3 regions of the Peribacillus sp. BM1 genome follow, and region 1 is predicted to be linked to each of the others. Evidence: predicted binding sites of a transcription regulator. Region 1 holds the regulator's gene; each other region holds the start of a gene.
What was found. Region 1 encodes Rex, which represses fermentation and respiration genes when NADH is low (regulators of the CRP and FNR family bind a similar motif). Its sites were predicted from a motif close to TTGTGAAATATTTCACAA; they were not measured.
Positions count from the first base shown of each region.

Region 2: a site for Rex is predicted at 6,439-6,456, ahead of AC1MGI_RS00100 (helical membrane plugin domain-containing protein). Genes of this name have one in related genera too.
Region 3: a site for Rex is predicted at 6,731-6,748, ahead of qoxA (cytochrome aa3 quinol oxidase subunit II). Genes of this name have one in related genera too.

Region 1 covers NZ_CM155259.1:1,325,887-1,336,644, reverse strand. Annotated here, with positions in the region: gene groL (chaperonin GroEL) at 1-661, opposite strand, end outside; gene groES (co-chaperone GroES) at 721-1,005, opposite strand; gene AC1MGI_RS06590 (CPBP family intramembrane glutamic endopeptidase) at 1,371-2,093, shown strand; gene AC1MGI_RS06585 (YdiK family protein) at 2,090-2,302, shown strand; gene AC1MGI_RS06580 (redox-sensing transcriptional repressor Rex) at 2,353-3,018, opposite strand; gene AC1MGI_RS06575 (ABC-F family ATP-binding cassette domain-containing protein) at 3,363-5,282, shown strand; gene tsaD (tRNA (adenosine(37)-N6)-threonylcarbamoyltransferase complex transferase subunit TsaD) at 5,805-6,824, opposite strand; gene rimI (ribosomal protein S18-alanine N-acetyltransferase) at 6,821-7,273, opposite strand; gene tsaB (tRNA (adenosine(37)-N6)-threonylcarbamoyltransferase complex dimerization subunit type 1 TsaB) at 7,306-7,998, opposite strand; gene tsaE (tRNA (adenosine(37)-N6)-threonylcarbamoyltransferase complex ATPase subunit type 1 TsaE) at 7,995-8,453, opposite strand; tRNA gene AC1MGI_RS06550 (tRNA-Met) at 9,074-9,147, opposite strand; rRNA gene rrf (5S ribosomal RNA) at 9,225-9,340, opposite strand; rRNA gene AC1MGI_RS06540 (23S ribosomal RNA) at 9,456-10,758, opposite strand, start outside.
Region 2 covers NZ_CM155259.1:14,500-25,257, reverse strand. Annotated here, with positions in the region: gene AC1MGI_RS00135 (ABC transporter ATP-binding protein) at 1-428, shown strand, start outside; gene AC1MGI_RS00130 (IucA/IucC family C-terminal-domain containing protein) at 418-1,182, shown strand; gene AC1MGI_RS00125 (YjfB family protein) at 1,256-1,429, opposite strand; partial or broken gene hmpA (NO-inducible flavohemoprotein) at 1,576-2,793, shown strand; gene AC1MGI_RS00115 (hypothetical protein) at 2,950-3,219, shown strand; gene AC1MGI_RS00110 (ketoacyl-ACP synthase III) at 3,376-4,362, shown strand; gene AC1MGI_RS00105 (dicarboxylate/amino acid:cation symporter) at 4,585-5,778, shown strand; gene AC1MGI_RS00100 (helical membrane plugin domain-containing protein) at 6,559-6,999, shown strand; gene AC1MGI_RS00095 (NAD(P)/FAD-dependent oxidoreductase) at 7,045-8,226, shown strand; gene AC1MGI_RS00090 (sugar-binding protein) at 8,493-9,488, shown strand; gene AC1MGI_RS00085 (sensor histidine kinase) at 9,485-10,758, shown strand, end outside.
Region 3 covers NZ_CM155259.1:1,556,746-1,567,503, reverse strand. Annotated here, with positions in the region: gene cydC (thiol reductant ABC exporter subunit CydC) at 52-1,776, opposite strand; gene cydD (thiol reductant ABC exporter subunit CydD) at 1,773-3,506, opposite strand; gene cydS (cytochrome bd oxidase small subunit CydS family protein) at 3,636-3,737, opposite strand; gene AC1MGI_RS07570 (cytochrome d ubiquinol oxidase subunit II) at 3,749-4,762, opposite strand; gene AC1MGI_RS07565 (cytochrome ubiquinol oxidase subunit I) at 4,778-6,109, opposite strand; gene qoxA (cytochrome aa3 quinol oxidase subunit II) at 6,792-7,712, shown strand; gene qoxB (cytochrome aa3 quinol oxidase subunit I) at 7,784-9,730, shown strand; gene qoxC (cytochrome aa3 quinol oxidase subunit III) at 9,730-10,326, shown strand; gene qoxD (cytochrome aa3 quinol oxidase subunit IV) at 10,328-10,609, shown strand.

The DNA of each region.
Region 1 (10,758 bases):
TGATTAAGATATATGGATTTTCAAGGACAGCTTCCATTTTATCTGAATCAGTAACCATGTATGGTGATGCATAGCCACGGTCGAATTGCATACCTTCAACAACGTCAAGCTCAGTTGTGAAGCCTTTTGATTCTTCGATTGTGATTACGCCGTCGTTTCCAACACGCTCCATAGCTTCAGCGATTAATTGACCAACTTCTTCGTCAGCAGAAGAAATCGCAGCTACTTGTGCAATGCTTTCTTTGTTTTCGATTGGTTTAGAGATAGCTTTCAACTCTTCAATCGCTACGTTTACTGCTTTCTCCATTCCTTTACGGATACCCATTGGGTTAGCACCAGCTGTAACGTTTTTAAGTCCTTCGCGGATCATCGCTTGAGCAAGAACTGTAGCTGTAGTTGTACCGTCACCAGCAACATCATTTGTTTTGCTCGCTACTTCAGCAACTAATTTTGCACCCATGTTTTCAAATGCATCTTCAAGTTCGATTTCTTTCGCGATTGTTACACCGTCATTTGTGATAAGTGGTGAACCAAATTTTTTCTCAAGAACCACGTTACGTCCTTTTGGTCCTAATGTTACTTTAACTGCATTTGCAAGAGCATCTACTCCGCGTAGCATTGCACGGCGAGCGTCTTCACTGAATTTAATATCTTTAGCCATGTATAAAACCCTCCCTAATTTTTATAAAAATGGTTCGTTCGGTTATGTTTTGTATGTGTTTAGCCGATAACAGCTAAAATATCGCTTTCGCGTAAGATTAAGTATTCTGTACCATCATATTTCACTTCAGTACCAGCATATTTTGAGAAGATAATACGATCGCCTTGGGCAACCTCTAAAGCTACACGTTCACCATTTTCAAGAATACGGCCATTGCCGGCAGCCACTATTTTACCTTCTTGCGGCTTTTCTTTTGCAGTATCAGGAAGTACGATACCGCTTGCAGTTTTTTCCTCAGATTGAACTAGTTCAATAATAACGCGATCACCTAATGGTTTTAACAAGTGAAACACCCTCCTCAAATTGTGTTGATGTATGGATCCTCTTATTTATTAGCACTCACTACCATCGAGTGCTAACACAATTATTATATTAAATAAAACCTGGTTCTTTTGCAAGTAATTCTATTGTAAATTTTTCTATTCATTTTATTTGGTAGACGGGAATACTATTTCATAGCTATTTCTTATTTTAAAAACAAATGAAGGATTCGTACGTTTAATTGGAGTTATCTGCTTTTTTTTGATACCCTTTTCTTTATACGATAAGTAAAAGTATTCAGCATACGCTTCCTAATTGGGGTGTGTGGTCTTATCCTTTTTTATTTTCATAAAATGATTGTATACCCTAGTTTAAAGGAGATATCTTTTTGAAAAAAGAATTTTGGTTTGTCATCATTACATATGTCATTATGCAGCTGTCAGGTGGATTAGCTATCGATATCATTGCAATGATTGCTGTTTCTGCTGGTATGGAGTTAACAAACGAACTCAAAACGTTAATTGGTGCCTATTGGATTGTTTTCAGCTTCATTATCGCTCTGATATTTGTCCTGTTTTTCATGCGGCACGAGATGCGGCAAAAGGATATTCGAAATCAGACTACGATTCCCGTTTCGATTCTTTGGGGATTTGGCGGGGTCTTCCTTGCCATGTTTGCACAGACAGTAGCAGGACTGCTTGAGCAACAGATGGGCATTAAACAGAACTCAGAAAACACGGAGCAGATCTTAAGCCTAATCACACAATTTCCAATCGTTATGCTTGTGTCCTCTATCGTTGGACCCATCCTGGAAGAAATTATTTTCCGAAAAATCATCTTCGGTTCTCTTTATAGGCGATTAAACTTCTTCCTATCAGCACTCATTAGTTCGGTCATATTCGGTTTTGCTCATTTTGAGCCCGAGCATATTCTCTTATACTCCGCAATGGGTTTTACCTTTGCCTATCTATATATAAAGACCAAGCGAATTCTCGTCCCAATATTCGCACATGTAGCGATGAATACACTCGTCGTCATCGTGCAGTTGAATTATGACAAATACTTGGATTCTTTGGAAAAAGCGCAGTCATTTATCGGAGGGGTTTTATGAAACGTCGGTCACCTTTATCTATTGGCATTATCTATATCGCGTTAGGGGTTCTATTCACCGTATTTGCTATTCAATCAGTATCATCTAACGGTTGGGGCTTCTTTTCTTATTTTCTTGTTGGTTTAGCCACTCTTGACCTGGGTTCAGGCGTAAGAATGCTTATTCTGCATTATAAGATCAAAGCGGTACAAAAAAAGAAGAAAAAGTAATAAAATTAAAATAACACGCTGCCTGATGCAAGAATCGGACAGCGTGTTTATTATTCTTCTATACTATTTTCTTCTTCTGAATCTGTATAATTCTTCAGAAAATAAATAAGAGACTGTAATTCCACAGCAAGGTCAATATGATGAATCCGAACCGTACTCGGTACATTTAATCTCGCAGGTGTGAAATTCAATATACCGCGAATATCTGCTTGAATCAATTGATCAGTAATCGGCTGAGCAACTGATACTGGTACAGTCAATATCGCAACCGCAATATTTTCTTCTTTCAATCGTTCTGTGAGCTCATCCATATGATGGACATACACATCTTCTACCCGTTTTCCTACCTTCTCTGGATCTACATCAAATGCCATCGCAATTTTTGTATTATTATTTTTCAAAAAATTATAGTTTAGAAAAGCTGTTCCTAAATTACCAACCCCAATTAATGCAACTTGTGTTAGGTCATCTTGGTCTAAAGTTTTTTGAAAAAATGATAAGAGGTAATTCACATTATATCCGTAGCCTTTTTTACCTAAGGCTCCAAAATAAGAAAAGTCCCTGCGAATCGTAGCCGAGTCCACTTTAACCGCATCACTTAACTCTGCAGATGATACTCTTTGTTTACCAGCAGAATGTAGATTTTTTAAAAAACGATAATATAAGGGCAGCCGTTTGGCAGTTGCTTGCGGAATCTTCATTGGTTCTTGGATCATTACTTTCCCCGCTTTCCCATGTGCTATTTCTTCATTTAGTAGTCAAAACGGTCGATATCTCATGCTTTTAAGTATGCGCTCTTCATACCTTTTGGTGCTAACAGTAAAAGATGTTTCTGGTAGCGTTGCCATTTCAATGTTGTACCATCTTGTTCATTCAGGTAGTTATCATATCTTGTCGGACATTACCTAAGTGGAGTGCTCTTTTTAAATCATACACTATAATGCATTATTTGTAACAATTTTGTTTAATTTCCTTACCCGAATGCTTTTATACGAGTGCTTCTATTGCCGATAAATGCCATAATACGTTACACTATGGATAACGCAATCGAGGTGAAATCATGATTTTATTACAAATCAATCAATTATCGAAGTATTACGGAGCTGAACTTATTTTATCAAATATGAAGCTCGAAGTTCAAAATAGAGACAGAATTGCCTTAGTCGGCAGAAATGGTGCTGGCAAGTCCACGTTATTGAAAATCATAGCTGGACATCTTTCCCATGATGGCGGTGAATTGATCAAACCAAAGGGTGTGTCCATTGGGTATTTGGCACAAGATACCGGGCTTGAATCGGAGCTTTCCATCTGGGATGAAATGCTAACCGTATATGAAGGTCTTATTTCCAAAGAAAAGGAACTACGAAGACTAGAACAAATGATGTCACAACCCGAAACGTTTGAAAATGAACTCTTATATCAAAAGGTTCTTTCTGAATATGATACCTTGCAAGTACAGTTCAAGGAGCAAGGTGGTTATCAATACGAAGCCGATATTCGCTCCGTTTTGCATGGTCTTCAGTTTGCAGACTTTGATCGTTCTACATTGATTCACAGCTTGAGCGGTGGCCAAAAAACAAGACTGGCACTTGGGAAATTGCTGTTGACCAAGCCTGATATTTTGATTTTGGATGAACCGACAAACCATCTGGATATTGAAACATTATCATGGCTTGAACAATATCTCCAAAATTATCATGGTGCTGTATTAATTGTATCCCATGACCGATACTTTTTAGATAAAGTTGTGAATCAAGTATATGAAATCTCACGCAATGCTATCAAGAAGTACCATGGTAATTATAGCAATTATCTCGTGAAAAAGGCAGAGAGCTTCGAGCGTGACATGAAGCTCTTTGAAAAACAACAGGAAGAAATCGAAAAGCTACGTGATTTCGTCCAACGGAACCTTACAAGAGCTTCTACAACCAAAAGGGCTCAAAGTAGACGGAAGCAATTAGATAAAATGGATGTCATGGACCGTCCTCACGGTGACGAGAAATCCGCATCTTTCTCTTTTCAAATAGATAGGCAGAGCGGTAATGACGTCCTCTCCATTCAGGATTTAGCAATCGGCTATGAGGATACTGCTGTTTCCCAAAATATTACTATGAAGATTTCAAAGGGAGATAGCCTTGCTCTTGTTGGTCCAAATGGGGTTGGAAAATCAACTTTATTAAAAACGATTATCGGAAAAGTAGCAGCTATACAAGGTGACATTCGCTTTGGCACAAATGTTCAAGTCAGCTATTATGATCAGGAACAAGCGAATCTTGTTTCTAATAAACGTGTGCTTAATGAACTGTGGGACGAACATCCGTCTGTGCCTGAGAAAGAAATTCGGACGATACTTGGTAATTTCCTCTTTACGGGTGATGAAGTATTGAAAACAGTCTCAACCCTTAGTGGGGGCGAGAAAGCAAGATTGGCTTTGGCGAAAATGATGATGGAGAAAGGAAATCTCCTTATTTTAGATGAACCAACCAATCATCTTGACCTCGATAGCAAACTCGTACTCGAAAATGCCCTAATTGATTATCCAGGTACGATCCTGTTCGTTTCACATGACCGTTACTTTATTAATCGAATTGCCACCAAAGTCATTGAGCTTTCCAAATTCAGAAGCGAGGAATTTCTCGGTGATTATGATTATTATGTTGAAAAAAAGCAAGAACAACTAGAGATTAAAGAATATGAACGCCATCAAAACGGGACAAGCCCAGAACAAACGGCAGACAAGTCTTCCTTTAAGGTAGATAAAGAAGCAAAAAAGGCAGAACGTCAGCGTCAACGTCGCATTGAAGAAATCGAAGCAACAATGGAAAAGCTTGAAAGCGAAGTTGAACAATATAACGAGCTTCTCTGTGATCCTGATGTATTTCAAAATCACGAAAAAGTACTTACGATCCAAGCTGATCTTGATCGCGTTCAGGCACAACTTGATGTGCTTCTTGAAGAATGGGCGGAACTTGCGGAATAAGAACGAAGATGACATAACACCAAATTTGATCATCCTGTTTAGAGAATCCCAAAAGGGTCAGACCTCACATTCTATAGTCCGTTTATTGTGTCACTTACACGTCCAATAAACGATATATTAAATGTGGGTTCTGACCCCTTTCCTATGGAACAAGATACTTACAACCAAAACGGCTATATTTATTTTTTTCATTGAAAGCTCCACGATCGTTTCTTTTTCCATCCCTCTCCCCCTCATTGCCGTTTTTCCCATTCATCCACAGCCTTATCCACATTATCAACGTTATTATTCCTAGTCTCATTAGCCTTTTCCACAATATCCACAGAATAGATCATATTTATCCACAAAACCATATGGTTATACACATAATAATCGATAAGTTATCCACAGTTGATGGAATTTTCTATCTTTTTAATAAATAATGCGCTTTCTTGTGGATAATTTACCTGTTACTTCTAATTATCCACAGCCTATTCATAGAAAAAGGTGAGCTGCCTTTTACCGCTAGCTCACCATTTCCAATTAAATTGTTTCAATATCTAAACCTGGGTTTCCATTCATCGCCATGCCTGATCTTTTCCCGTTTTCAAATAAAACACTACCTGCCGCTCCAATCATTGCTGCGTTATCTGTACAGAGAGCAAGTGGTGGGATAATCAGTTCAGTATCCGTGATTGCTTCAAATGCTTCAGTAAGCGCCTTACGAAGACCCTTATTTGCAGCTACCCCGCCAGCCAAAAGGACTTGATGAACACCATACTCCTGAGTCGCCTTGACCGTTTTCTTAACTAAAACATCAATCACACTTTGCTGAAAGCTTGCCGCTAAATCTGCTGGCTCAATCGTTTCACCACGCTGTTCTGCATTATGAAGTGTATTGATTACAGCAGATTTCAAACCGCTAAAGCTAAAATCATAAGAATCTTCAAGCCACGCCCTTGGAAGCGGAACAGAAGTAGGATCCCCTTCCTGAGCCAATCGATCTATATGAGGGCCGCCCGGATAAGGCAGATGTAAGGTTCTCGCCACTTTATCATACGCTTCTCCAGCTGCGTCATCCCGCGTCTCACCGATCACCTTAAACTGGCCGGGGCTTTTAATCATTACAAGCTCTGTATGCCCCCCTGAGACTACTAGAGAGAGGGCCGGGTACTTAATTTCTTTAATCAGCCGATTTGCATAAATATGTCCCGCAATGTGATGTACACCTACTAATGGGATATTATGCGCGAATGCTACAGCCTTCGCTGCGTTTACTCCTATCAATAATGCACCAACAAGACCTGGACCTTCAGTAACGGCAATAGCATCAAGATCATCATAGGTAACATCTGCTTCCCGTAACGCTTCTTCCAATACAAGAGTAATCTGCTCTACATGATGTCTTGATGCAATTTCAGGGACAACCCCACCAAATCGCTTATGGCTTTCAATTTGTGAGGCAACGATATTACTAAGAATATCGGTCCCATTTTTAATAACGGCTGCTGCTGTTTCATCACAGCTCGTTTCTATCCCTAAGATAAGTTGATCTTTTTTCACGTTAAATTCACCCACATTACATATGCATCTTCCTGGTTGTCGGTATAATAATTTTTACGAATGCCCCCAGTTTGAAAGCCAAGCTTCTTATACAGAGACTGGGCAACCATATTGCTAACACGTACTTCAAGCGTCATCCGAATGACTCCCATACTTAACGCAACCTCAATCATCTTTCGGAGCAGTTCTTCACCAAGCTTGTGCCCGCGATAATCAGGCAAAATAGCTATATTGGTAATATGGGCTTCATCGATAACAATCCACGCGCCGCAATATCCGGCAATCTTACCTTCATCCTCAATCACCAGATACTTCGCATATTGATTATGATTCAATTCATTATAGAAAGCTTCCCTGCTCCAAGGCAACGTAAAGGACTGTCTCTCTACAATCAAAACTTGGTCGATATCTTCTATTCTCATTAATCGAAACGTCATCGTTTTACTCATCGCAACCGGTCTCTTCCATTTAGAATTTTTATCTATTTTTTCTGTTGCTCTAACCACTTGACTTCCGCCTCTGCCATCCTCACATAATTGGGGACAAACATGTGAACGTCCTCTTGTTTCTTATCTCTTCCTAAAAACGCTAACTCAGCAGGTCTTGGGTTATAGGCTTGTGCTGGAATAAAATAAGCTTGTTCACCTAATACATCTTTAAGTGTATCAACATGAATTGCAATATCTTGACCGACAAATAGTACGGGCACATTCAACTCTTTAAGCTTTTGTGCCCATTCAACTGCCAACATATTTTTATCCTCACTACAGCTCTCTAGACCACTCTCAGTAAATTGATACAACCCTGTATAAACTTGTCCACGGCGCGCATCGAATAAAGGAGATATCATCCCATTGAAATAACGGCCATTTGCTGCTAGAGCTTCTAGACTCGATATTCCAACCAAAGGAATATTTAATGTCCAAGCAAGTGTTTTAGCAATAGTAACGCCTATCCTAACCCCAGTATATGAGCCAGGTCCTTTTGCTACGACAATTTTCTCCAATTCAGCTGGTTTTGTATCACAATCTCTTAAAAGTGACTCAATGGCTGGCATTACGCGCAAAGAATGATTTTTCTTTAAATTTGTAACGTATTCCCCAACCACTTGGTCTCCATCAGTCAAAGCTATTCCTAATGTAAAATTCGATGTATCAATCGCTAATACCTTCATAAAATAATCTCCTTACACAACTCAACATACCGAGTTCCAGATGGCTGCAATACAATTCGCCTTTTTGAATCACCCAGTCTAAAAATCTGAATCGTTAATATTTCTTCCGGAAGTTGGTCTTGAATTAAATGGGCCCATTCAACAACAGTCACTCCCTCACCTTCGAAATACTCGTCAAAACCAAGGTCCTCTTCTTCTTCACTCACTCGATATACATCCATATGATATAACGGTAAGCGGCCCATATATTCTTTTATAATCGTAAATGTAGGGCTATTCACATTCCGCTTAACACCTAAGCCTTTTGCAAGCCCTTTGGTGAAAGCTGTTTTACCCGCACCAAGGTCACCCTCCAAAGCCAATACATCTCCAGCATTAAGTTTCTCCGCCAAACTACTAGCAAAATCTACCGTCTCTAATTCACTCCTAGAAACCCACTCAAACTTCTGTTCCATCTATATTATCACCTCAAAAAAACCAAACAGCTAAACGCAAGCTGGTTCATTATCCTATAAGTAGTTTACCTTTTTTCAAAACAAGACACAAACAAGAAAAGCACAAGAATGCACGAGGAGCTTTTTACCAAGATCACACTTCCTCAAAAATTAGAAATTAATTCCTCTTATCTCATTTTGGAAATTTCTGAATCTCAATGAACTAAACTGCTTTTGGCACATTTTGATGTACTGTGAAAACCCATATTTCACTCAAGCACTTTTCAGTTATCCACAAAGTGAAATGAGTAGTTCTTAATTTCCACTTTTCACTCTGTGGATAATTAAAAAAATAAGTTTATTCAAGCTAAGTATCCACAATATGTGTCTCTCGTGATTAACTGATAAGAGTTAACGTAGGTAAGTTTCACCAAAATATGTACTTAATGAAACTAACACATACTGCGCCTAGTCTTTTTTATAGTGTAAAAAAAATCCTGATTAGTTATACACATGTTAATAATTCTTGCAAATTAGCCACTAAAGTTGAATACAGACAGACGAATTGAGTAAGATTATCCACAATTCCCATCCATTTAGACAATAAAAAAAGCGAAACCTAGGTTTCGCTTTTTTTATGATTGCGGGGACAGGATTTGAACCTGCGACCTTCGGGTTATGAGCCCGACGAGCTACCGAACTGCTCCACCCCGCGACGATATAAGTTATTACTTAATAATAATAGTATATCCTTTATTTAAGAAATTATACATTAATTATTATTAAATTTAAGCTTGGCGGCGTCCTACTCTCACAGGGGGAGACCCCCAACTACCATCGGCGCTAAAGAGCTTAACTTCCGTGTTCGGAATGGGAACGGGTGTGACCTCTTTGCTATCGCCACCAAACATTTTCAATAAGACATTTATTATTATAACGCCTTTTTTGAAATTTTGCAAGAAGAAATTTTCATTCCTTCAAAACTAGATAATAAGAAGGGTTTTTGCTTTTTTCAAGAACAATAAGGTTAAGTCCTCGATCGATTAGTATCAGTCAGCTCCACATGTCGCCACGCTTCCACCTCTGACCTATCAACCTGATCATCTTTCAGGGATCTTACTAGCTTACGCTATGGGAAATCTCATCTTGAGGGGGGCTTCATGCTTAGATGCTTTCAGCATTTATCCCGTCCGCACGTAGCTACCCAGCGATGCTCTTGGCAGAACAACTGGTACACCAGCGGTGCGTCCATCCCGGTCCTCTCGTACTAAGGACAGCTCCTCTCAAATTTCCTGCGCCCACGACGGATAGGGACCGAACTGTCTCACGACGTTCTGAACCCAGCTCGCGTACCGCTTTAATGGGCGAACAGCCCAACCCTTGGGACCGACTACAGCCCCAGGATGCGATGAGCCGACATCGAGGTGCCAAACCTCCCCGTCGATGTGGACTCTTGGGGGAGATAAGCCTGTTATCCCCGGGGTAGCTTTTATCCGTTGAGCGATGGCCCTTCCATGCGGAACCACCGGATCACTAAGCCCGACTTTCGTCCCTGCTCGACTTGTAGGTCTCGCAGTCAAGCTCCCTTGTGCCTTTACACTCTACGAATGATTTCCAACCATTCTGAGGGAACCTTTGGGCGCCTCCGTTACATTTTAGGAGGCGACCGCCCCAGTCAAACTGCCCGCCTGACACTGTCTCCCGCCCCGATAAGGGGCGCGGGTTAGAATTTCAATACAGCCAGGGTAGTATCCCACCGACGCCTCGACCGAAGCTAGCGCTCCGGCTTCACAGGCTCCTACCTATCCTGTACAAGCTGTACCAAAATTCAATATCAGGCTGCAGTAAAGCTCCACGGGGTCTTTCCGTCCTGTCGCGGGTAACCTGCATCTTCACAGGTACTATAATTTCACCGAGTCTCTCGTTGAGACAGTGCCCAGATCGTTACGCCTTTCGTGCGGGTCGGAACTTACCCGACAAGGAATTTCGCTACCTTAGGACCGTTATAGTTACGGCCGCCGTTTACTGGGGCTTCAATTCAAAGCTTCGCCTTGCGGCTAACCTCTCCTCTTAACCTTCCAGCACCGGGCAGGCGTCAGCCCCTATACTTCGCCTTGCGGCTTCGCAGAGACCTGTGTTTTTGCTAAACAGTCGCCTGGGCCTATTCACTGCGGCTTTTCCGGGCTATTCACCCTAAAAAGCACCCCTTCTCCCGAAGTTACGGGGTCATTTTGCCGAGTTCCTTAACGAGAGTTCTCTCGCACACCTTAGGATTCTCTCCTCGCCTACCTGTGTCGGTTTGCGGTACGGGCACCCTACATCTCAC
Region 2 (10,758 bases), 1.3 Mb from region 1:
TAAAAGACCGGCCTGTTGATTCTCTTTCAGGAGGGCAACGACAACGAGCATGGATCGCGATGACTTTAGCTCAAGATACTGATATTGTGCTTCTTGATGAACCAACTACATATCTTGATATGACCCATCAAATTGAGATTCTCGATTTGCTTTTTGAGTTAAATGAAACAGAACAGCGAACGATTGTCATAGTATTACATGATTTAAATTTAGCTTGTCGGTATGCGGATAATATTGTCGCGATAAAGGATCAGAAAATATATGCGCAAGGTAAACCGGAGATTGTCATTAATTGCAGCTTAGTAAAGAATGTGTTCGGTATGGACTGTGAGATTATTACGGATCCGCTTTTGGGAACGCCATTATGTATCCCATATGGAAAAGGCCGTTGTATTTTAAAAAAGGCAGGAACGATGATTGGCTCGTGAACTCTCGGATTTACAGATTAATAAGCTAAGTAAGCTGCGCCTGACGACGAGTAAAACTGATTCACCACTCTCCGTTCAAATAAAAGACCTGTTCTATGAGTCGTCTCTAAAGAAATATTTGAAAATTGTTGGTAGCCGCATACAGGCTCCAAATGATAAAGTGACGGCTTCTCTATTCGTAAAAAGATATGCATTTTTGCCGGTTATTTATCTTTATGCCCTGTCAGCGTGGAATGTAAAGTTGTCAATCTCATACGAAAATGTATCGATGGAAACAGATGATAATGCAACATTGTGGCTCCCGAGTTTTCGTTTGGCAAATTTGAAGACAGAAACCTTTAAAGAAGACAGAGACAACTGGAGAAAGAATTGTCTCGAATCTTTATTTAAAGAACATTTACTTCCTTTAATCGATTACCTTGCACAGACTACAAAAGTGTCCAAGCTAATACTATGGGAGAATATAGCCGTGTATATTTACTGGCTTTATGAAACCATATTAGTGGAAGAAGGTACGGAAGAAGTCATTAAAAATCGTGCAAAGGGAGATTTTCAATACATTATATCTCAGACTTCGGGAGATTTGTTTGGGAACAATCTCAAAAATCCATTAACAAGATATTATAATGAACGCATATATATTGAAGAACTTGGCAAAGAGGTTCGACCAAGGAATACTTGTTGCCTGTCCTATTTAACGATAAACAAACAGCGTTGTCAGACATGCCCTCATGTTTGTAAATCAGGTAATTAAAGAGATCGAATAATTGGGACGGACCTAACCTATATGAAAAATGCATCCAGACTTGGATGCATTTTTTTGCCCTTCAGCCTTTTAGATCAACAGAATGACCTAGATTTGGGTGGGGAACTTGAAGCATTTCAATCATTTGCACAGCATTTTGTTGAGAAGAGTCCATCACTTTCTTAGTTAAAGCAATGCCGACATTTTGACTGAGAGAAGCTTGGCTCATCCCGGTTGATAAAGTAGCAATATCCATTTTGGATACACCTCCTATAAAACGTATATCGGTTAATTTGGAACAATATAAATACTAGTGCAGCATTTCTGGTTAATAATGAATTCAGTTGGATATGTTAAATTTTATACTATTTTGGAATTTTAACCATGAAAGGCTGATGAAACATGCTAGATGAAAAATCGATACAAATTGTTCAATCTACTGCACCTGTTTTGAAAGAACATAGTCAACAAATTGGGAAGAAATTTTACGAACTCCTATTTTCAAAAGCTCCCGATTTATATAACATCTTTAATCAAACGAATCAAAAAAGAGGTATCCAACAGGAAGCTTTAGGATATGCAGTGTATGCTGCTGGTGAGCATATTACGAATCTTGATGCGCTAAAACCGGTTATCGAAAGGATTACACAGAAGCATTGAGCGATTGGAGTTAAGGCTGAACAATATCCGATTGTCGGTGAAACATTGCTTCAAGCAGTCAAAGATGTTCTAGGTGATGTTGCCACAGATGAGATCATTGAGGCATGGGGGAAAGCATACGGATATATTGCCGATGCCTTTATTGAAATTGAAAAAAATCTTTATGAAGAAACTGAAAAACAAGCTGGTGGCTGGGAAGGATACCGAACCTTTTATGTCGATAAAAAAGCAGAAGAAAGTGAAACAGTTGCTTCTTTTTATTTAAAACCCAAAGATGGAGAAAAGATTGCTTCATACACTGCAGGGCAATATCTAACAATTAAAGCGGAAATACCGGGGGAGAAATATAGCCATATTCGCCATTACAGCCTTTCTTTGGCACCTGGAAAGGAGTATTACCGCATTAGTGTGAAACGCGAAGATGCTCATACCGACGCTCCAGCTGGAATTGTCTCTACTTATTTACATGAGAAAGTGAAAGCGGGAGACACTTTACTCGCATCAGCGCCTGCAGGTGATTTCGTCCTACAGAACAACGAGCGACCAGTTGTCCTAATCAGTGGTGGAATCGGTATTACACCATTGCTAAGTATGTTAAATACGATCATGGAAAAACAGCCGCAACGTGAAGTGACGTTTATTCACGCAACTGTCAACAGTCAAACACATGCCTTTAAAGATCATGTCTCTCAATTAGTGAAAGAGCATTCGAATCTTAAATCAGTGATATGTTATTCTTCACCAACTGAAGACGATCGAACGTCCGGTCATTTCGATAAAGAAGGCTTTGTAGGTGTGAACGTATTGCAAGCAAACCTTCCATCAAAAAAAGCGGATTTTTACTTTTGCGGGCCGATTCCTTTTATGCAAGTCATAAATCAAGCGCTAAACCAATTGGAAATACCAAAAGAACAGATTCATTTCGAGGTATTTAGTCCAATCGCTATGTTAGAAGAATAATTATCATAAGATTGTCAATCTCTGGGTTATCTTTAAGGCGCTCTTTTTTGATTTTCACAAGTGTATAAGGAACTATTTTGAAAAAATGGATATTAATAAAGCCAACCTTCAGCCGATAAATAGAGGATACTATATATTAACGGAGTTAAACATCATATGGCTGAGAAATACAGTATTAAAGTGAATGCGGTTAAAAAGGTTGTGGATATGTTTGTGGGAGGTTCGTTTACCCCTATAGATGTCCAAAATTTTGTCAAAGACTATCAAAAAATAGTTGCATCTATTGACGTGTCGTCATACCAATTAATCATTGATTGCACAACAATGGATTTGTTGACGCAGGAGATGGTTCCTAGTTTGGAAAATTCCTATACAATGTACAAAGAGTCGGGGTTTGAAAAAGTCATTTTCACAATACGATTCTGAAAATGCAATTATCTCGAAAGACAGGGCTTACCAACGCGGAAGTTGTTAACGTATAATAAAAAATGTGGAGGTTGTCTTAACAAGGGCCTGATCCTTGTTTTGGACAACCTCTTTTTCTAAGAATTTCAATTCGGCTTATGAGGGGACTATAGTAATATGATGAACATTGCGATTAAACAAGTAGCTATTTATCATCCTGAGAATTCGATTAGCAATGATGTGTATATTAAGCATTTCCAGAAAAAAGGAAAACCTATTGAACGATTTTTAGAAGTTATGGGGAGAGAATCTCGCTATGTGATTACTGATGAAGAGGAAAATGGCTTTACAATGGGAGTGGAAGCAGCAAAAAGAGCTCTACAAAAAGCTAACTTTTCTGGTGAGGATATCGATCTTATTGTATTTAGTACACAGGTTCCAGAAACGACTTTCCCAACAAATGCCCTTTTACTGCATGATGCGATTCAAGCTGGTAAGAATACGATCGTTTTGGACTCGAATGCGAATTGTGCGGGCATGACAGTAGCGGTGGAACAAGCAAGTCGATATATGCAGGCTAATCCTCATGTAAAAACAGCTTTAATTGTCGGATCTGATTATAATACATTGATAAGTAACCCAGAAGATGAAATTACATATGCTAATTATGGAGATGCTGCCGCTTGCGTAATTTTGGAAAAAACGGATGAAGATTGTGGATTCCAAGATGCGATTTACTTTACTGATTCAGTAAACCGGGAAAAAATTATGTATCCAGCTAAAGGATTATCGCATACCTTGCGTGGAACTGGTGATGATAAATACATTCAATGGCTCCCGTTTGATGGAAATATGGCCATGCCTCCAACGTATGAAATGTTGCATATCCTGTTAGAGAGAAATCGGCTTACCGCCCGTGACATTAACGCCTATTGCTTCTCACAATTTGCCTTGGTGAATATTTTGAAAATCAAGAAGCGGTTACAGATTGCTGACAGCCAAGTTATCTATATAGGCGATCGATTTGGATATACCGGCACAAGCAGCCCTTTTATCGCTTTACATGAAGGGATTGAAACTGGACGGATTAAACGAGGCGACTATGTAGTGTTCTGGACAATTGGTTCAGGCTATCAATTAGTTGCTATGTTATTTAAATATTAATTTACTGAAAAATAGATCATCTAATTACATTATTAGTTGGTCTCTTTTTGTATAGGTATTAACCCATTCGATCCTTTACGATCCGGAATCGAGATTTGCGATCGAGACCGAGTCCTTATATTAAAAAAGTAAATAATGAATAATTCTATTTAAATTCATCCATTACTATGCTAAAGTATTCATATCGAATGAACAATTGTATTTCTTAGGAGGACTTCAACTATGAAATTAAAATTAGGTCTACTACCACGAATTATTGTTGCTATTATTTTAGGTATTGTAATCGGTAGTTTTGCACCAGAATATCTGGTGAGAGGATTTGCAACGTTTAACGGAATTTTCGGCAACTTTATTGGATTCGTCATTCCGTTCATTATTATTGGATTTATTGCCCCTGGGATTGGGCAACTGGGGAAAGGGGCTGGAAAGCTTCTTGGCATAACGACGGCTTTTGCCTATATCTCAACAATTATTGCGGGTGCTCTTGCTTTTATCGCAAGTTATACATTGCTTCCGAACTTTATCTCAGGCAACCAACTTGCCAAGACAGATAATCCAGAAGAATTTCTGCTTGATCCTTTTTTTGTTATTGAAATGCCACCAATTATGGAAGTAATTAGTGCGTTGTTATTCGCCTTCATTATTGGAATTGGATTAGCTTACATTAAAGGTAATACACTGCAGCTTGCATTTGACGATTTTCAACAAATCGTTGAAAAGTTAATTAAAACAGCGATTATTCCAATCTTACCTTTTCACATCTTCGGAATCTTTGCGAACATGACATATGGCGGACAAGTTCAATCGATTCTTTCTGTGTTTGCAAAAGTATTTGTAATGATTATTGTGCTTCATATCGTCATGCTTATTCTTCAATATACTGTCGGCGGTTTGCTTCATAAGAAAAATCCGTTTACATTGTTGAAAATTATGGCACCTGCTTATTTTACAGCTGTTGGAACGCAATCTTCTGCGGCAACTATTCCAGTTACGCTTGGACAAGTAAAGAAAACAGGTGTTCAAGGCAGAATTGCAGATTTTACTGTGCCGTTATTAGCAACGGTTCATTTGTCAGGAAGCATGATTACACTTGTCAGCTGTTCTGTAGGTGTTATGCTTCTGAATGGTACAGCGCCTACCATTGCCATGTATATTCCCTTTATTCTCATGCTGGGTGTAACAATGGTTGCAGCTCCAGGTGTACCTGGTGGTGCTGTGATAGCAGCATTGGGAGTGTTGGAAACGATGCTTGGGTTCGATCAAACGATGATCACGTTAATGATTGCTTTATACTTGGCACAAGACAGTTTAGGAACTGCTACAAATGTGACAGGTGATGGTGCTATTACGATGATTGTTGACAAATTCAGTCCGAAAAAGACTGGGAAAATGAAACAAACGAAAGCAGCTATTTAATGTAGATTTTGGATATCTTAGGGGCAGAACTCACACAACTATTCAGTTAATCGTGTTACACAGATTAGTTTGAATTATGTATCGTTGTGTAGGGGGCTGCCCTTTGTTTTTAGATAAATAACTGTACCACGGTTTAACAGGCTGTAATATCTTCGTTTCCTACAGCTTTAGTTCTTCGAATTCATAAGTTTTACTCCCCTGTGGCAAACTACACGAGTCGCATCGCTTTATTAAAAACTTTAAAGTTTAGCGACAGTTAAATGGATCTAATCAACCGTATGTAATGAAAAAAAATTCTCACTGAAATAAGTTTCATTTTATTTTTAATGAAACATTTCAACAAATAGATTATAATATAAGTGCATCCCTCAAATGGGAAGGTAAGCTAAAGACAAAATTTTTTAGCCAAAGTTTATTGTTTTAATTAGGTGATTTTAAAATTAAAACCTTTAACATTTTAATGGTTTTATTAAAGGTATTTTTTAAAGTTTACTGGAAATGGTAAGCTTAGAAGTATTATTTATTACCCGAATTTATCTATTCGTCATACACCTTTTGGTGACCACAGTAAGGCTCGCCAAGTAATCTGATGTAATTTAGTCGTCTTATACGTATCGACGACTACGGGTGCGTTATGCTATTCTTAAACCATATTAGTATTTGTGTTATGTTTCACGAACTTCTCAGGTCCACATAGATTTGAGAGTCAACACAGGAAATGGGGTCCCTTTTGCCCCGAAAATTAAAAGCATAATTGCTTATCGTAAAGGAGAATTGGATATGTCAGAAACAATCGCTAAAACAAAGCCAGAACAAGAAACACAAAAATTGTCTGCTAGCCAAGAACAACTTGATATCCTTGATCAGCTTTTAAAACCAGAGGTTCAAGAATCCTTGAATGCCTTAGTAGAGCAACTTCCAAAATTAACGGAAATTGTCAATATTATGACGAAGTCTTATGACTATGCTCAATTAGTAGCTACTGACGAAATATTAAAAAATGATACGGTTGGAGCGATCAAAGAAATTGCAGGACCTGTAGCTGGTTCAGTGAAATCACTTGCACAAACTGCCATTGAAGCAAAAGACCGTGCAGACCAAAGCAAAGATGTAGTTGGTCTCTTTGGACTGTTGAAAATGCTAAAAGATCCACAAGCGCAGAATCTTTTCCGTTTCGCAAATGCATTCCTTGAAATTAATGCAGAACGTAATAAAAAATAATTCATTATCCATATAAATCGTAAGGGCGGAGGATACACGATGTCAATTTCAAAACATATTGTTATCTTAGGTGCAGGTTACGGCGGACTACTTACTGCTTTAACTGTTCGTAAATATCTAAGTAAAGCACAAGCAGAGGTAACTATTGTAAACCAGTTCCCAACACACCAAATTATCACTGAATTACACCGTCTAGCAGCACATAATGTTGCTGAAGAAGCGGTTGCAATGCCATTGGACAAACTTCTAAAAGGCAAAGATATCGATCTTAAAATTGCAAAAGTTGAATCATTTTCTGCAGACAATAAAGAAGTGAAATTATCAAATGGTGCTACTTTATCATATGATGCTCTAGTTGTTGCTTTAGGAAGTGTAACTGCATACTTCGGTATCCCAGGACTAGAAGAAAACAGTATGGTATTAAAATCAGCCAATGATGCGAATAAAATTTACGCACATGTTGAAGACCGCATTCGTGAGTATGCAAAATCTAAAAATGAAGCAGATGCAACCATTGTAATTGGTGGGGGCGGACTAACTGGTGTTGAATTAGTTGGTGAACTTGCTGATATCATGCCTGAGCTTGCGAAAAGCCATGGTGTAGATCCTAAAGAAATTAAATTAAAGCTTGTAGAAGCAGGTCCGAAAATCTTGCCTGTACTACCAGAAAATTTAATTGAACGTGCAACAAAAAGCTTAGAAGCGCGTGGAGTTACATTCTTAACAGGTCTTCCTGTAACAAATGTTGCTGGTAATGAAATTGATTTGAAAGATGGTCAAAAAATCATTGCGAATACATTCGTTTGGACAGGCGGCGTACAAGGGAATCCACTAGTTGGTCAGTCTGGACTTGCAGTCGATCGTGGCCGCGCGACAGTTAATGAATATCTACAATCTTCTTCTCACGCAGATGTATTTGTTGTCGGTGACAGTGCTGTTGCCTTCCCAGAAGAAGGTGGTCGTCCATACGCACCAACTGCACAAAACGCTTGGCAAATGGGTGAATTAGTAGGATACAACTTATTCGCATATTTACAAGATGCAACGTTTGAAAAATTTGCACCAATTAATTCTGGTACACTTGCAAGCCTTGGCCGCAAAGATGGTGTTGCAACAGTCGGTGGCAACGATATTCCACTTAAAGGTCTTCCAGCTACACTAATGAAAGAAGCAAGTAATATCCGTTATCTTGCACATATTAAAGCTTTGTATAGCTTAGCTTATTAATTGAATGGTAAAAATTACCCGTTGTTGCTTATTGAAATAAGTAGCAATGGGTTTTTTTATAACAGTATTTGGATTATTTTACCACTTATGGAAGTTTAACTTTAATTCGAAAAAATCTTCATTGACTTCGCCATAAAAATAGAGGAGTTCTAAAGAATTTAGAGTATTTCTTTATCCAAAGCTGTTATTTATTCATAGTAAATTGCATTGATTGACTCTTCTAGAGTACTTTTGTATTCAAACGACGGAGAAGGAGATAGATTACGATGTTAATAAAGCGCTTACTTTATTTGGTTGTTTTCCTTGCTTTTTTATTGGCATCTGGATGCACCATTTATTTTGGCAAGGAAACCTTTCATACCCATGAGAGTTTAGCTCAAACAAATCATCAGTTTAGTTATCACTTTGTGCTAATACCCGAAGAAGTGGATAACGAATATTGGCGGCTTATTGAAGAAGGCGCTCGTGAAGCTGCTACCATATACAATGTAAATTTAGAGTATCTAGGCCCAAAGCAAGCCGATAGTGACGAGCTTTTAAAAACGATCGATGTGGCGATTGCTGGGAAAATTGATGGGATTTTAACGCAAGGAATGAAAGACCAGGAGTTTATTAGTCTACTTAATAAAGCGGTTGGAAAAGGAATCCCTGTTGTGACGGTTGATACGGATACCCCAAATAGTGAGCGGACGAGCTATATAGGAACTGATAACTATTATGCAGGTTTTTTAGCGGGGAAGGCGTTGATAGCTGATACGACAGGTGAACAAAAGGTAGCCATTATCACCGGTCGCTTCGAGGCTGCTAATCAGAAACTTCGAGTACAGGGCTTTATGGATGCAGTGGAACGAGAAAAACGGATTGAAATTGTTGATGTTCAGGAATCGAATATCACGAAAATTGGTGCAGTGAAAACGACACATCAGCTACTTATGAAACATCCTGAGGTGACGGCGTTTTACGGAACCAGCGCACTGGATGGTATCGGTATTGCTCAAGTAGTGGAGTCGAAGAACATAAATAATCTTTATATTCTTGCGTTTGACACACTACCTGAAACGCTTAAATTAATGGAAAAAGGAATAATAGATGCAACGGTTGTTCAATATCCGAAGCAGATGGGATACAAAGCAGTTGAAGCACTATTTGAATTAAAGCAAGGAAAAGAAAGGGAAGAAATTAAACATACGGATACGACGGTTATTCATAAACAAGACTTACCTTTTACTCAAGCCACGTTCATTGGAGGAAGACGTCCATGAACTCGATCCGTTCGAAACTTGTCATCTATTTTTTAGTGTTTGTTGTTCTATTTAATTTCGTATCTTTTGCTATTTTTTTTAGCAGTAAGCAAATGGTTTCAGAATATCATGAAAGCTTTCGAGGATTTCTGCTCTTAAATGAAATTTCACAGCAGTCCAGTAGGATTTATGAAACAATTAATGCGTATGTAGTGGAACGAAATGATACATATATTGTAGAATATTGGGAAATACGAGGGGAGTTTATCGGAAATGAAAAACGTCTAAAAAATGCAGCGATAAGCGGAGTAAACCATCAATCGCTTGAAACGTATCGAGCGATGCTGAACAGCTTGCTTGATGAAAGCGAAGCAACCATTGCTTCTGTTCAATTAGAGGATGTAGATGTATATTCGTTTCATTTAAAAGAGATTCAAAATATCTCCAATTATATTCAGGGAAAAACATTAAGTCTATTAAACGTAGAGCTTACTGAGTATCAAGATTTCTACGACAGTATGGAGAAGCGGAATACGTCATATCAATGGTTTACGATTAGCTTATTCACTTCTACCATTCTACTTGCATTATTAATCGCAGTATTTTTTTCAAGAGGTCTTACTAGACCCATTTATAGCCTAACAAAAGCTGCTAAAGAAGTGTCCGCTGGAAAACTGGACGGTGAGCAGGTTTTGATTCAGTCGAATGATGAGATGAAAATTCTGAGTGAATCTTTTAATCAGATGAGAACGAATATCCGCCAGCTTATCGTTGAAATTAGGCAAAAATCCGAACTCGATCGGCTGTTAAAGGAATTGGAGCTTAAGCATTTACAAAATCAAATCAATCCCCATTTTTTGTTTAATACATTAAATACCATTTCAAGAACGGCCTATCTAGAAGACGCCCATCTAACTTCAAGACTGATAGAATCTGTTTCTACTATATTGCGCTATAGCTTAGAAGACTTGGATAAACCGGTGACTCTACGTGATGAGGTGAAGGTTGTCCAAGAGTACTTCTATATTCAAAAAAATAGATTTATCGATCGGATTATGTTTTCCACAACGATTGATGAAACATGCCTCGATTTGGAAATACCGAGCCTTATTTTGCAGCCAATCATTGAAAATGCTTTTATTCATGGTGTTGAGGACCTCGAGGATAATGGAGAAATTACTTTACATATTTATCGCCAACCGGATTATGTCGTCGTGGAAGTGAAGGATAATGGAAAAGGCATGGATCAAGAAATGGTGTCTGCTTTGATGAATGAAAAATCTTCTTTTGG
Region 3 (10,758 bases), 230 kb from region 1:
ATTATAAGAGGATTCCCCGAATAAGCTGTATGTATATAGCTCCAATCCCAATCATAAAAAAAGAACACTCTTCTCAATTTGCTTCATACCGTAAAAGTATCCTCTTTTCTCCATAAGCTCTGTGAACGAGCCGGATTCGACGACCATCCCTTGGTCCATTACAATAATCTGATCCATCTTGTCTAGGCCTGTTAAGCGATGACTTACGAGAACGAGTGTATCGTTTTTAGCTTGATTAAATAGGTGCCTATATATGTTTTGTTCCGTCAATGCATCCATTGACGAAGTCGGTTCATCTAATAACCATAAACGGCTTCCCTTTAATAGAGTGCGGGCAATTGCCAGCTTTTGTTTTTCTCCCCCAGATAGATTTTCTCCTTTTTCAAAAACGGCTTGATCTAACGTGTATCCGTCAAGCTGGGCCTTTGCTAGCGCTGCTTCTAATTCCTCATCTGTTGCATTCTCTCTTGCAAGAAGTAAATTTTCTTTGATGGTTCCATAGAAAAAGTGATTTTCCTGCAGAACTACATTCATGCTTTTCCAAATGCTTTCTTTCGTGATCATATCAATGGAAGTACTATTGAAAAAAATCTTACCATCATCAATTGTTTGCATTTTCATAAGCAGCTGCAAAAGTGTCGATTTTCCTGAACCGGATGGGCCAACGATTACTGTCTTTGACCCAGCCGGAAAAGTTAGAGAAACCTGATTCAGTACCGGCCGGGTGTGTTCAGAAAAAGAGAAAGATACCTTGTTAATATCAATGGCGATGGGATCTTGATCCAAGTTATAAATCTCGCTATCTGGCTCTACTTTCATAGGAGCATCCTTCCCCACCACCGAGAAAAGACGGGCTGCCGCTCTTCGACTGTCTTCGAAATGAACAGGGAAAGAGGCCAATGGAATCGAGTATTCAAATACATTCAAGGAAATCATCACAAGCATTGCGAGGTATAGACCATCCAATTTACCAGTGGTAACTTGGTAAGCCCCCAGCGCAACAATAGACCAGGAGACACCATTCGCGATTAACGTATTCAACGTTTGACTAAAATTAGCCGACCCTTCCTTTCTCTCTTGCTCCTTTATGTACAGATTGGAAAGCTGTAGCAGCCGTCGTTCTCTATCTTCCAGCTTCTGATAGATTTTCAAATCACGGAATCCGTAAAGAAACTCGGTTACTTCAGTAGACAATTCACCGCGCTCACTTTGAATTCCCTGCTCAATATGCCTTTGCCTTAGTGCAAATAAAATCGGGACGATAAAACCGGTTAAAATCATACCGGCAAATAATGACATGGCAACATAAATCGAGTAGAAAGAAGTAAAAACAATCGTACTTAAAAACACAAGAACGAAAACAATGGGGGGATAAAAAACGCGTAGATAGAAGTTTTGCAAACTTTCCACATCTCCAACAATGCGAGATAGAAGGTCGCCGCTTCGATACTTTTGTAAAATACCTGATGCCAGTGGTTCCAACTTCTCAAAAAAGGAAACACGCAAATTACCTAAAATGGCAAAAGTTGCCCGATGTGAAAAAAAACGCTCTGCATAACGACTGAGAGCACGAAGAATTGAGCATAGTTTCAACAATGCCAACATCACCGTCATCGTATACAAAGGGGGCACAAGGGCTGCTTTTGAAATCAAATACCCACTAGAAGCGAATAAGCTAATCGCAACGATCCCTGCGAAAAATCCAAACAAAATAGTATACAGGATGTCCTTCTTTTCTATTACAACTAACCGAACGACAAGTAGTAAATCCTTCATTTTGCACCCGCTCCTTGTTGCGCAAACACCATATTGCGATATTCTGAGACTGTTTCGATGAGTTCTTCATGTTTTCCAGTCGCAACCAACCTACCATTTTTCAAAAATAAGATTTGATCGGCATCTTGAATCGTATAGAGACGGTGAGCGACCGTGATCACCGTCGAATTCTTGCTCAATTCGCCCATCGATGCTTGCAATATTTGTTCTGTATATAAATCAAGCCCTGTTGTAGGCTCATCAAAAAGAATAAGGGAAGGTTTTTTTAAAAATGCCCTGGCGAGTGCAACCCTTTGCTTCTCGCCTCCAGACAGGCCCCTTCCTGCTTCGCCAATCACTGTATCAATTCCACATTCAAGCGATTGAATCATCCCTGATAGCCCCGCTTTTTCAGCGGCTTTTTCTACTTCCTTCATGGAGGCTTCCAGATCCCCGCCAATACGGATATTTTCAGCAATCGTTCCAGAGAAAAGATATGGATTCTGGGAAATATAACTAACTTGATTAAACCAGCTCGCTTCCTCGTACTCAGAACGCGGCTTCCTATTCATCTGTATCACTCCTGCAGTAGGTTCCAACAATCCAGCTATGATATGCAAAAGTGTTGTTTTCCCAGACCCATTAGGACCGACAATTGCTGTCTTCTCAAAAGGGAGAATCGAGACATTCAAATCCTTTAACGAAAAATCCCCTTCATTATAAGTAAACTTTAGTCCCTGGATCTCTATAGCAGGTGGAGGACTACTTTTAGGTAAATGCAAGGTTCCCCATGAGATTGAGTGCTCTTCTTGTATTAATTCGTCTGCTATCTTTTGGGCCGCCCCCATACTCCCACGTCCGGCATGAAAGGCACTTCCCAGGTCTTTTAACGACAAGTAAAAATCCGGTGTCAGTATTAATATGAAAAAGGCGGAGAAAAAGGTGATATTTTCGAAAACAACAAGGCGGAGACATAGCTCAAATGCAATCAAGCCAATACTAAGCGTCGAAATGAATTCTAATGTAAGCGAAGATAAAAAGGCGATTTTGAGTACTTCCATAGTAGCATCGCGGAAATCAAAGCTGCTTTTTTTAATGGCTTCTTTTTGCTGTCTCGCTCGACCAAAAAGCTTAAGCGTTGTTAGACCTTGTAGAATATCGAGAAAATGACCCGAAAAAGCGGTCATCTTTTCCATTTGGTTTTCTGCTTTTTTTTGCGTTTTCATCCCGATAATAATCATAAAAATCGGTATAAAAGGTGCTGTAATCAGCATAAGAAGACCTGAATAAGCAGGTTGGGTAAATACAGCAAGCAAAATAACAACAGGCACAATTGCGGTTTGGATGATTTGAGGAATGTAACTACTGAAATAACTGTCGATTTCATCTACCGCATCCATTACCGTACTTACCTTTCGCCCCGTCTGCCCACTCAAGGAAGTCTGGATCGGATTTTTGGCATATTTCACAAACAATGTTTCCCTTACTTCCCTTTTTACTTTTGAAGCAAGTTTGATGCCCGTTCTTCTTCCCATATACATGAATACCACCCTGGAGAAAAGTACGGCAAGCAAAATGCCTAACGGAAGCTCAATAGCGCTAAAGGAAGCAGCTTTTAGAAAGACCAAATCAACAATTTTCACAAAATAATAGGCTTGTATAATTATTACAACGCCTGTCAAACAAGCGAAAATAACCAGTAATAATATGGTTCCTCTCTTTGCAAACGCCATTTTTTTTAGCTGATTCATAACATCGCCGATCTCCCAACTTTATCCCGGTTTACCTAACCATCAGTGGAGGCTAACAAATTCCGACTGATGGAAGTTTCACTTTATCATTCCCGCTTCCTTTACCTCATAATCCGGGTACCTTTCTAGTCAACGGTATGTGTCTTTCCCCTTCGCCCCCCAGACAAATAATAGGATGATGGCGATTACGACAATAATCCATGGTGCTACCATAATTAAAAATGTAGTCAAGAACCCACCTCCTATTTCTTTCCTTGTACATACTGGTTGCTAAATACAAACAATCGCATAAGCAGAATTAGCGATGGAATAAGCAATAATAAACCGGCAACAAAGGTAATGATTAAAGCGATGGCCATTGCTTCATTCGTAAACCCATCATAAATCGAGAGGTACGGATATAGTAGGTAAGGCAGGTGAGCAGCCCCATATCCATAAAAGGCAAAAGCATATTGAAGCATGACCAATATGAATGAAAGACCCAATCTTTGTTTTTTCCAAATAAGATAGACCGCACCAAGAAAAAATAAGCTCGATAGAATGAACATCCAAGAAAGGTCAAGCATACGACTGAAGTGTTCCCAGTTATGGTGGCTGATTGATAAAAATACAAGAAAGCTTGCTAAAATGGTGGGCAAACTCCAGGAAAGGGCATATTTTCTCAAAATATCAAAAGCCTCTGTGTCCCCAGCTTTGTGTGCATAATACGTTAAAAAGCAGGCAGAGATATACAGCACACTTACAATTGCCAAGATAATAACGGTCCAAGAATAGAAGCTTGTAAATAACCCACTGTAATCCAAAGACACATTACCACCGCTGACATTCAAATATCCCCCCTCGGAAATGGTCAAAACAGTCGATAAGGAGGCAGGGATAAGCAGACCTGTTAAACCGTACAAAAATTGCGTCCACTTTGCCTTTCTTGGACCGTAATGGTGGAATGCGTAATAGGAGCCGCGTATAGCAAGCAGTATCGTCGCAATGCTCCCTGGAATAAGTAGGGTTGTCCCATAGTAATAGGCAACAGATGGAAAAAAACCAATTAGTCCCACATAAAAGAATATCAGGAATACATTTGTCACTTCCCAAACTGGTGAGAGATAACGATCAATAACTTTATGAACAATGGGCCCTTTTCCCGTTATCGATGTATAATAGTTAAAAAAACCAGCACCGAAATCAATGGACGCCACAATGACATAGCCGTATAAAAATGTCCATAGCACCGTAATGCCGAGTAGTTCATAGCTCATATCAATGGTTCCTCCCTATTCGATCCCTTGTTTTTTTAATTCCTTCTCAAGCGGGCTCGCTTTAAATACCCTTTTGAGCACAATAACGATAGAAATGGCCAATACGAGATACAGCAATATAAACAGTATTAGCATCGTATCAACATGATTTGATGTTGTCGCAGCTTCTGCGGTGCGCATAAATCCTCTTATGATCCATGGTTGACGGCCTTGTTCTGCCATGAACCAACCGGCTTCAATTGCAAGCATCGCAAGCGGCCCGCCCACGATAATAGCGCTTAATAATGGTTTATTAAATTCATTCCATTTTTTCCTGTACTGCATGCAAAAATAGATAAAGGCAACAAGAGCAAGAAACATGCCGATTGTAACCATCCAATCAAAGTAATAATGGACGACCAAAGGAGGCCAATCCTCGACTGGAAATTCCTCCAACCCTATTACTTCTGCCCCTGGTATTCCATGTGCCAGAATACTTAATGCATATGGAATTTCGATAGCCTTGCTAATTTTATTGTTTTCATCTAAAGAACCAGCAAAAATTAACGTCGCTCCTTTCTCTGTTTCAAAATGCCACTCGGCCGCCGCCAGCTTTTCTGGTTGATATTGAGCGAGGTATTTCCCTGATAAATCCCCAATCAAGGCCGTACAAATGGCAAAGGCAAGGGCGACAGTCATGGATAATTTCAATGCTTTTTTATGATAGACATGGTCCCTGCCTCTATAAATTGAAAAGGCCGCTATCATCGCCAAAATAAAGGCCGCGGTTAAATAAGAGGATGCCAAAACATGTGTTACCTTTGTTGGGGTAGCTGGATTAAACATCGCCATAATTGGGTTCACATTTGTTAAAATGCCATTTTCATAATTAAAACCAATCGGTGAATTCATAAAGGCATTCACAGTCGATATGAAAAAGGCTGATGCGCCACCACCTATAAATACAGGGAGTAATAAGAGAAAATGAGCATATTTGCTCTTAAACCGATCCCATGTATAGAGATAGATCCCCAGGAAAATAGCTTCAAAGAAAAAGGCAAATGTCTCCAAGAATAAAGGCAGCGCAATGGTATGACCAGCCGCTTCCATAAATTTCGGCCACAATAAGCTGAGTTGTAGGGAAATCGCCGTCCCGGTAACGACACCAACAGCAACAGAGATGATATACCCTCTAGTCCAGCGCCTTGCAAGCACATGGTAATGCAAGTCATTTCGTTTAATTCCGATCCATTCTGCTAATGCAATAAGAAGTGGAATCCCAACCCCTAGAGTGGCAAAAATGGTATGAAAACCTAATGTAACACCAGTTAAAATTCGGCTATATAAAACGGGATCATACTCGACCAATCGTGAATCCTCCTTTACTTCATATTAAAAAACAGGAATTGGGTAGAAACAGCATACTCTAACTCATTCATACAATCTTCAGAAATCGTCTAATGACAACAGGGCCTTCAAAAACAAGTTGTACATGGTCAAGCAAACACTCTAGTGATTCTACCAACCCTTTTTTATTACCACTTGTCCGCTATCCAAGACTGTACGTGTTACTTTTTGACTTTTCTATAAAAATTATTCATATCCCATAAAGTTACCCATTTTTTTATTCTTAAAACCTCCTTTATATTGTTAGCATCACTACTCTTACTAGTACCTCTGATAAAGTGAGGCCTCCATTAGTAAACAATATTGGGGCTGATTAAAGAACAAAAAAAGCAGAAAACCTTTACGGTTCCTGCTTTTATATATATTATATTAATGTAATTTTTTCTTTGATCCATCCATTAGATACCACATGATTTCAATCAGAAATACCTCTGAACCCCATCATTGTATTCCATCATTTTCAATTAATCCAATTTATCGCCTTAACTGCCACTATTTCTCAACATCTTCATGAACTTTTTGTGACATATTTATCTTTTGATTGTATTTTTATATAGATGGTAATAAGATAGAAACGTCAGTTTGTGAAAAGATTAACACTTTATCTAAATAACTAAGAAATATAAGGGAAAGGGGTACTACTATGAAGTTAAAATGGGCTCTATTAGCCATGATTTTCACGGTTGCTGCTGTGCTATCTGGTTGTGAACCACTATTGGTCTTGGACCCTAAAGGGCCGCAAGCCAAAGTGCAAGCCGATGATATTATGTTATCCATCTTGATCATGTCTGGTATTGTTATTGTTGTTTTTGCAATTTTAGTATTCGTGTTAGTTAAATACCGCGCCTCTAAACAGAGTGCAGATTATGAACCTCCACATATTGAAGGGAATATGCTTGTTGAAGCAATTTGTATTGGTGTTCCAATTATCATTGTCATTTTCCTTTCTGTTATGTCTGTTAAGAGTAACTATGAAGTAGAGGCCACACCGAAGGGATACGAAGGTCAAGAACCAGTAGTTATTTACGCTTCATCCTCTAACTGGAAATGGCATTTTAGTTATCCTGAAGAAGGTATTGAAACCGTTAACTATGTAAATATTCCAGCAGGTCGCCCACTTGAATTCAAACTTTATTCATACGGACCAATTACTAGCTTCTGGATTCCACAACTTGGTGGACAGAAATACGCAATGGCTGACATGGTTACAACATTACATTTAGCAGCAGACGAACCTGGTGAATTAATGGGCCGAAATGCAAATTTCAGTGGAGCAGGATTTGCTGAAAATACGTTTGATGTTCAGGCAATGTCCCAAACTGACTTTGATAAATGGGTAAAAGAAGTGCACGATACAGCTAAACCTATTACTGAAGAAAAATTTAATGAGTTATTAGAACCTGGACATCTTGGACGATCCACATATACTGGAACGCATTTAGAATTCTCACCAGCTCCAGAACATAATCATGGTTCAGCCGATTCTGATAAGGATTCAGAAGAAGGCGAACACCATCATGAATCAAGTGATTCTGAGAAAGAAACAAATCACAGTCATCATTAATAGGTTACAAATATACTAACCACTCGTTTTATATGACAATCAATATAATCTTGAAAGGAGTCAAAAAAAGTATGGATTTCTTTGATCGCTTTGCCGTACCGCATCCAAGCTTTTTGATATACGCATCGATGGTTGCCATCGGTCTTACTCTAATTGCGATACTCTTAGGCATAACCTATTTTAAAAAATGGGGTTATCTATGGCGTGAATGGTTAACAACAGTAGACCATAAACGGATCGGTATTATGTATCTAATTTCTGCTTTACTTATGCTATTCCGCGGTGGCGTAGATGGTATTATGTTACGTGCTCAACTTGCCATTCCTGATAATAAATTACTAGAATCTCAGCATTATAACGAAGTATTCTCAACTCATGGGGTCGTTATGATTCTCTTTATGGCTATGCCATTTATTATGTTCTTTTTTAACTTCGTCGTACCATTACAAATTGGTGCTCGTGACGTAGCCTTCCCACGTCTAAACGCTATAAGCTTCTGGCTATTCTTTATGGGTGCGATGCTATTCAACGTCTCATTCGTAATTGGTGGTTCACCTGATGCAGGTTGGACTTCTTATTTTCCGCTTGCAGGGAATGAGTTTAGTACTTCTGTAGGTTCGAATTATTACATGATTGCCATTCAGATAGCTGGTATCGGTACATTAATGACGGGTATCAACTTCATCACGACTATTTTTAAGATGAGAGCACCTGGCATGAAATTAATGCAAATGCCGATGTTCACATGGTCTGCTTTAATCTCTAACTTAATCATTACTTTTGCTTTCCCTGTACTAACCGTATTACTTGCAATGGGTACAATGGATCGTTTATTCGATACAAAATTCTTTACAATTGGTGACGGTGGTTCAGATATGCTTTGGGCCAACCTATTCTGGGTTTGGGGACATCCTGAAGTATATATCTTGATCTTGCCGGCATTCGGTTTATTTAGTGAGATTATCTCGACCTTTGCACGTCGCAATCTTTATGGGTATAAATCCATGGTTGCTTCAATGGTTGTTATCTCTGCCTTTTCATTCTTTGTGTGGGCTCACCATTTCTTTACGATGGGGCAAGGGGCACTTGCAAACAGCTTTTTCTCCATTACAACGATGGCGATTGCTGTTCCAACTGGGGTTAAAATCTTCAACTGGTTGTTCACCCTTTGGAAAGGGAAAATTGAATTTACTACTCCAATGCTTTACGCGATGCATTTCCTTCCGCTGTTCACACTTGGTGGGGTAACAGGGGTTATGCTTGCGATGTCAGCTGCGGATTATCAATATCATAATACAATGTTCTTAGTTGCTCATTTCCATAACGTGATTATCCCTGGTGTTGTATATGCAATGCTTGGTGGTCTTACGTACTACTGGCCAAAAATGTTCGGATTCATGTTAAATGAGAGAATCGGTAAATGGACAGTATGGTTAATGTCCATTGGATTCGTTTTAGCATTCATCCCAATGTATATTACTGGTTTAGACGGTCAAGCACGCCGAATGTACACGTACTCTGAAGCAACTGGATTTGGTCCATTGAATATGGTTGCATTTATCGGAGCAGGTATTATGGCCATTAGTTTTGCATTACTTGTCTACAATGTCTATTATAGCGTTCGCTACTCACCACGGAATATCGGTAACGATCCATGGAACGCACGCACTCTTGAGTGGGCCACTCATACTCCAGTACCGGAATACAACTTCGCGATTACGCCGCAAGTTAAATCGACTGAAGCATTCTGGGATGCTAAGAAAAATGGCCACGTAATATTTAAAGGTAAAATCGAAAAAATTCATATGCCGAATAATAGCGGCTTACCATTTATTATGAGTTGTATCTTCTTCGTCTTTGGATTTAGTATGATCTTTAGTATCTGGCCTCTTGTCATTATTTCGTTACTCGGTATCCTAGGCTGTCTTGTATACCGTTCGTTCGAAAAAGATCATGGACATTACATTCCTGTAGAAGAAATTGAAGAGACAGAAACAAAATTGCGAGGTGCTAAATAATGAAAATAGATCACTCGCTTCCACTTGAATATAGCACGGAAGAAAACCGGTTAAAAATCTTTGGTTTTTGGATTTTCCTAGGTGCCGAAATTATGCTTTTTGCAACGCTCTTCACGTCATACTTCGTGTATGAGCACCGTACAGGCAATGGTCCCAGCGGTGCAGAAATCTTTGAAATAGCACCAGTATTAATGGAAACAATCTTGCTTTTAGCAAGTAGTTTTACCATTGGTCTTGGTATTCACGCCATGCGCTTAGGCAAACAAAAAGCCATGATGACCTTCTTTTCGATAACTCTTGTTCTAGGTTTAGGGTTCTTAGGATTTGAAATTTTCGAATTCGTAACATATATACACGAAGGCGCTGGAATAACCGCTAGTGGATTCACATCCATGTTATTAACAACATTAGGAACACATGGACTGCACGTAACATTTGGTTTCTTCTGGGGATTATTTATTATCCTACAAGTGAAAAAACGTGGATTGACTCCTGAAACAGCCAATAAATCATTCATTTTCTCTCTTTACTGGCATTTCCTAGATGTAGTTTGGATCTTTATCTTTAGCTTCATCTACTTGAAAGGAATGATGTAATATGAAAGAATTATTCCCAATAAAACAAGTAATGGGCTTTGCATTCTCGTTAATCCTTACAGCAGTGGCTTTATTGGTTTACTTCTTAGATATGTCATTTACAGCAGGCATAACGATACTTCTTGTGACTGCATTCATACAAGCAGGCCTGCAACTCGTTGTATTCATGCATGCTGGTGAAACAGAAGATAAAGCCGCCATTTATTCAAATGTTTATTTTGGTATATTGTTGGCTTTAGTTACCATTTTCGGGACATTGTTAATCTTTGTCTGGGATATGTAATCCAAGAGATCCACTTAAAAGAGGGCGTATTACGCTCTCTTTTTTTTAAAAGGCGCAGCCATTTGTTTCATCATATCAACTACGCCTATTCAACATCTATATAACCATTTATTATTCACGTTCTTATTATTCTTATTAAACCAATCCAT